2 regions of the Psychrobacillus sp. FSL K6-4615 genome follow, and region 2 is predicted to be linked to the other one. Evidence: predicted binding sites of a transcription regulator. Region 2 holds the regulator's gene; the other holds the start of a gene.
The links. Region 2 encodes LexA, which represses DNA repair genes until DNA is damaged. Its sites were predicted from a motif close to CGAACATATGTTCG; they were not measured.
Positions count from the first base shown of each region.

Region 1: the regulator LexA is predicted to act here: its motif matches at 1,949-1,962, upstream of uvrB (excinuclease ABC subunit UvrB).

Region 1 covers NZ_JBBOYQ010000001.1:2,705,311-2,708,745, forward strand. Annotated here, with positions in the region: gene uvrB (excinuclease ABC subunit UvrB) at 1-1,883, opposite strand, end outside; gene MKX53_RS13510 (M14 family zinc carboxypeptidase) at 2,013-3,435, opposite strand, start outside.
Region 2 covers NZ_JBBOYQ010000001.1:1,485,699-1,489,133, forward strand. Annotated here, with positions in the region: gene MKX53_RS07105 (hypothetical protein) at 85-255, opposite strand; gene MKX53_RS07110 (peptidoglycan DD-metalloendopeptidase family protein) at 479-1,057, shown strand; gene lexA (transcriptional repressor LexA) at 1,233-1,853, opposite strand; gene yneA (cell division suppressor protein YneA) at 2,026-2,343, shown strand; gene MKX53_RS07125 (YneB family resolvase-like protein) at 2,340-2,990, shown strand; gene MKX53_RS07130 (DUF896 domain-containing protein) at 3,053-3,286, shown strand; gene tkt (transketolase) at 3,373-3,435, shown strand, end outside.

The sequences.
Region 1 (3,435 bases), 1.2 Mb from region 2:
TTTAGAAGTGTTGCTTTTTCTTCTTTCGATAGTGGTTTTCCACTCATTAATCGTTGAGCATATGTTTCTTCCTCTTCCGCGACTTTTGATGCACGGATAACATCGTTTATTTTCTTTTTAATTGTTATTGGTGTAATACCATGTTTTTCGTTATACTCCATTTGAATTGTCCGGCGACGTTGCGTTTCATCAATCGCTTTTCGCATGGAGTCCGTCATTTTGTCCGCATACATAATTACTTCCCCATTTGAGTTACGGGCGGCACGACCAATTGTTTGTATTAAAGAACGTTCAGAACGTAAAAATCCTTCTTTATCCGCATCTAATATAGCTACTAAAGAAACTTCCGGTATATCTATACCTTCTCGTAATAAGTTAATCCCTATTATTACATCGTACGTACCTAGACGGAGCTGTCGAATAATTTCTGTGCGTTCTAGAGTTTTTACTTCAGAATGTAAGTACTGAACCTTAATTCCTATTTCTTTTAAGTAATCGGTTAAATCCTCTGACATTTTTTTAGTTAGCGTAGTGATTATTACTCGCTCATTTTTGGCAGATCTCTCATGAATTTCATTGATCAAATCATCTATTTGCCCTTCAATAGGCTTGACAGTTATGACAGGATCTAAAAGTCCAGTTGGTCGGATAATTTGCTCTACCATTTCTGGTGTATGCTCCAACTCATAAGGACCTGGTGTTGCCGAAACAAATATAGCTTGGTTTATATGTTTTTCATATTCATTAAAAGTTAAAGGTCTGTTGTCTAGTGCAGATGGCAATCGAAAACCGTAATTTACAAGCACAGATTTTCTAGCTTGGTCACCATTATACATTCCTCTTACTTGAGGCAATGAAACGTGACTTTCATCTACTACGAGTAAAAAGTCTTTTGGAAAATAATCTAGTAATGTATATGGAACTGCTCCAGCCTCTCTTAATGTTAAATGGCGGGAGTAGTTTTCTATGCCTGAACAAAAGCCCATCTCTTCCATCATTTCTAAATCATATCTTGTACGTTGCTCTAATCGTTGTGCTTCTAACAGCTTATCCTCGCTGCGTAAGTAAGCCAGCTGTTCTTCCAATTCTTTTTCAATATTAGCTATCGCTAGCTTCATCTTTTCTTCCCGAGTAACGAAATGGGATGCAGGAAAGATAGCAACATGATCTCGTTCGCCTAAAATTTCTCCCGTAAGTGCGTTAACTTCACGAATCCGATCAATCTCATCTCCGAAAAATTCTACACGAAGACATTTTTCATCACGTGAAGCGGGGAAAATTTCTACTACATCACCGCGAACACGAAACTTTCCACGTACGAAGTTTAAATCGTTTCGTTCATATTGAATGTCGACTAGTTTACGTAATAACTGATTGCGTTCAATTTCCATTCCCGTTCTTAGCGATACGACCATTTCATTATATTCTTCTGGATTCCCTAATCCGTAAATACAGGATACAGACGCAATAATAATAACGTCTTTTCTTTCGAATAAAGAAGAGGTTGCGGAATGGCGAAGCTTATCTATTTCCTCATTGACACTGGAGTCTTTTTCTATAAATGTATCCGTTGAAGGAACATACGCTTCTGGTTGAAAATAATCATAGTAACTTACAAAGTACTCAACCGCATTGTTAGGAAAAAACTCTTTAAATTCGTTATATAATTGACCTGCTAATGTTTTGTTATGTGCCATCACTAGCGTTGGTTTGTTTATCTGTTGAATAACATTTGAAATCGTATATGTTTTACCAGTACCTGTCGCACCTAGTAAGGTTTGATATCTTTTCCCTTCTTTAACACCCGCTACTAGTTCTTTTATCGCTTCGATTTGATCTCCCGCTGGCTCATACGGAGCTTGTAATTCGAATATTTGTTCCATACATAAGCCTCCCATTTTTTGAATAATTTCAGTTTAACATACTCTTTTTTTGTTTCCTAATAAAACGAACATACGTTTTTTAAATATAACAAAAGCCACTGATATCAGTGACTTTTATTAATTCCATTATTATCTTTTAGATGCTTCTTGCGCTAAATATAAGCCTACTTTGTTGTTCTGCCTCCAGATAGCATCCCACTTCGATAAAGGCACAGGAATATCTCCTACATACGGAGAAATTTCTAATGTGATACCTGGCATTTTCGTTTGTTGGATAAACCAATCAGCAGATGCCCCTGAACCCGGCAAATATTGAGGAGGCATTACTTTGTAGCCAGTGAGCTTTGATAATGTTTTTGCCAATGCTTGATCTCGCTTGGATTCTGCTTGCTTTTGATAGTTAAACCAGTACATAATTTGACCTGAAGAATGGTAAGAAATATACGTTTTAAATTTGTGTTTTTTGACGAAATCTCGAAATGCTTGTGACTCTGGTTCACTAAAAGCACTAGGTCCTTTATATGCCATATATGCAGGTTTCTTATGACCGCCGGTAATCTTATCCCAACCAGACGCAAAGTTATCATTTAAATCTACTCCACGAATATTCGATTTCCACCGATTAAAATTAGTACTTCCATTTATCTTTGTAGCAAGTGCCCCATTTTTTAAAGGTTTTGGTCCGGATTGAACAAGTTTTACACCATCAGGATTCATCATGGGGATAAACCAAATAGCAGTTTGGTCCAATGTCTCACGAACATTATATCCACCATAAACAGATTTGTTTTTGTAATGAATGCTATATGTGTCAATCATTTCAACTACAACGTTTGTCGTCATATGCTCGCGAGCATGTAAAGAACCATCTAGTAGAACTTCCTTTTTGCCGTTTCCTATTTTCATCGCATACATAGGGGTACCTTCTACAGATTTACCTATTTGCTGGAGCTTTGTAAACTCTGGATATAATGTAGCAACTACTTGAAGTAAATAAGTCATTTCTTCATAAGTTAAAACTTTTTTCGGTTGCAATAAATCCATATGGACAAAATCATTCATATTTATCCTTGCCTCTTGTCCAAGAAAATAAATAACACCTTTACTCTTTTCTAATGCTATTAAATCCACAGATTGATTGGCGGAAAGAGTTGCTATTTGGATTAATTGTTTATTGTAAATAGGTACCTCATCACGATTATATAATTTCATTGGATATTTCGCTTTTTTGCTAGTATCTATTATAGGTTCCGTCGTCGTAGGAATCGTACCTGCCAGTGGAATATAGTATACTTCTTTACCCACTTCTACTAAATGATAGATAGAAGCAGTTTTAGTACGAGTTAAAACAGCTTCTTTTAACAGAGTTCCTTTTTGCACTAGCTTTCCTTTTGTCATAATATAGTATGGGATTTGATCCTCCACTACTTTAAAACTCATTCGCTCTTGTTCAAACAAAGTGCTTGCTTGACTACTATGGATAAATCCTTGTACTCCATTAAAATCAATTTTATAATATCCTTCCTGCAAACCTGTTGTTTCGTATACATCA
Region 2 (3,435 bases):
GAATAAAATACTATTAATTTTGAAATCTAACATTACATGGCAAAACTATATAGTGTGTAACATTAATAAAAAAAGCACACTTCGTTAAAAAATAAGTGAGCTTTCTGTGTTTATATTTAACTTTCTTTTTTCTAAAATTCTTAATGCATCTTTCAACAGATTAATGTCAATCAAAATTTCTTTCTTCAAATAGTGGTTATTGCATCTATAATAATCATTAATAAGCTTTTTGAGTTCTTCTATAATTAGTTTCATAAATTATTGCCCCTTTATATAGTTATATAGGTCTACAGAAAATAATATTAATAATTTAACATATGCTTGATTATAAATATTAATACCCAAATTTACTCATTTCTAATCTTTTTACAATTTTTTAGGGAAATATGATGATTATTGACTATATGTTATTAATCATTCGAGCATTAACTAGTGAGAGGGATTGTTCTCTACTTATTAATAGGAGGGAGGTTATAAATTGTTTATTAGACCAAGCGAAGGAGAAATTACATCTCGTTTTGGAGAAATTCGAAAAAATAGTAATGTTAAAGTCCATAAAGGAGTTGACATTGGGAATGATGGTAGTCCGATTATAAGAGCATCTGCCAGTGGTAAAGTGACTAGAGCGAAAGTTATTGGAGGATATGGAAATACCATAACGATTGCACATACTTTAAACGGTAAAAAGTACGAAACCTTATATGCGCATCTAAAAACTATTTCTGTGAAAGTGGGACAAAGTATTAAACAAGGTCAACAAATAGGTATTAAAGGGAGTACAGGAAATAGCACAGGTATCCACTTACATTTTGAAATTCACATACCATCTTACGAGACAGGTCAGCCAAATGCGGTAAATCCTTTAAAGTATATAAGTGAAATAAATGTCACTGAAGTTCAGAAACTCTTAAATTCAGCAGGTTATAAATTGATAAATGACGGGATAGAGGGACCCTTAACTATTTCGGCTATTAAAGACTTTCAAAAGAAAAAGGGCTTAACAGTTGATGGGGTAGTCGGAACAAAGACTTTAGCTGCCCTCAAGAAGAAGAAGTAGTATTACTAGTTTACCAAAGCTACTAATTACTTATGTATAAAAATAAAACCCCTCAACCATTAAGGTAAAGGGGTTTTTCGATGATTTCAACGAAAATGTCCACTTTTCGTTGAAATATGATATCGGCTCTCTGTTATCTTACGTTTATTTGTCTATATTGTCAAGTTCGACAAAACTATTGAATATTACGGTAAACTCCAACTACTTTTCCAAGTATACTAACTGAATTTACAATGATAGGTTCCATGGAAGAATTTTCGGGTTGCAGACGGAAATAGGACTTTTCCTTGAAGAATCTTTTAACTGTTGCTTCATCTTCATCAGTCATTGCGACAACAATATCGCCATTATTGGCAGATTGCTGTTGTTTTACAACCACATAGTCACCATTTAATATTCCAGCCTCTATCATACTATTACCCATAATCTCTAACATAAATAAATTATCATCTGCAGTTCCAAATGTTTCTGGAAGTGGGAAGAATTCTTCTATATTTTCAATTGCTGTAATAGGGATACCAGCAGTAACTTTACCGATCAACGGTACATGAACCACATTGTGTTTTTCAGCAACGCTGCCCAAGCCATCCAGAATCTCAATAGCGCGTGGTTTTGTTGGATCTCTCCTAATTAAACCTTTACTTTCCAGTCGTGCTAAATGTCCATGAACAGTTGAACTAGATGCTAAGCCCACAGCTTCTCCAATTTCTCTAACGGATGGTGGATAACCTTTTTTACGAACTTCTTCTTTTATAAAAGCAAGTATATCTTCTTGTCTTTTAGATGCTTTTTTCATATGTTCACCTCTTTTTGAATAATTATCTCTATCCTTTTCTATCTTATTAATAGTATAACAGGGGAAGAACAGTAATGCAAACATAGGTTCTAATTATTGTTGACAAAAACAAACGTTCGCATTAATATTAAAATATACATTACGAACACACATTCTATTAGGGGGATTTTAAATGACCTGGATGAAAGAAAATTACTTTTTAACAATATTTGTAGCGTGCAGTATTGCATTTACAATGTTTATAATAATCTCGAATTCTTTTTCGACAGACGAGAGCCAACATATTAATATAGAACAAGGAGATTCTTTATGGGCTTTAGCACAAGAATATGGAACGAATGAAGATAAGCTAAAATGGATCGATAAAGTAATTGCGATGAATAATTTGCAAGACGGTCATATTAAAGCGGGGGAAGTTATTATTATTCCAGTCATTGAAAAAAGTTACCATTTCAATCATGATACGGAGATAGCGGGCGATACAAAGTGAAATCAGTTATATATTGTCGAGTGAGTACAGAAAAAGAGTCTCAAGAGACTTCATTAAAAAGGCAAGAGGAAGAATTGATAGAATTTGCAAAACTAAATAATTATGAAGTTGAAAAAGTATTTTCAGATCAGCATAGTGGATATGATATTGAACGCGAAGGCTTATTAGATTTACTTGACTATATTAAACAAAATGAAATTAAAGCGGTATTTGTACAAGATGAGACACGTATTGGCAGAGGAAACGGTAGAATGGCCGTTCTACATTTACTTCAAAAAATCAATACTTCGATTTATACGTTACAGGATAAAGGTGTCATTAATCTAAACGAAATGGATACTATGCTCTTGGAAATATTGGCGCTAGTGGAGGAGTATCAGCGGAAATTACACAACGCAAAAATTAAAAGAGGTATGAAAAAAGCAGTGTCTCAAGGATATAGACCGGAAAAAAACTTGAAAACAAGAGGTAATCCCGAAGGAAGAGAGAGAATAGACGTGCCATTAGAAGAAGTAGTTAGACTTCGTAATGCTGGTCTTACCTATGAAGAGATTTCGATGACCCTAAAAGGTTTGGGGTTTAATATTAGTAAAGCAACTGTCCATCGACGTTATATGGAGTACATAGAAACACACGGAGTGAAATGACTTGCACTCTGTGTGTTTTTTCCTTACCTTTATATAAGGATAAAGTGAAAGGGTGAAAAGAATTGTTAAGTAAAGAAAAATTAGCGAGAATTAGTGAGTTATCGAGAAAATCTAAAACTACAGGACTTTCCATGGAAGAAGCAAAAGAACAAAGCTCTTTACGTAAAGAATATTTGGAAACTTTTCGCTCTACTATGAGAGATACCATTGAAAGTGTAAAAGTAATTGACCCTGATGGAAATGATGTAACACCTTCAAAAGTTCAAGAAGCAAAGAAAGGAAAGTTTCTGAATTAAATTATCATTTCAAAACCATTGATAATACAGACATTCTTGTCTAAACTAGATATATAGCAAAAAATTTGTTTGAGAGGATGTCATTCATGTCATTACAATCCGATTTATTAGCAATTAATACTATTAGAACATTATCAATTGATGCAATT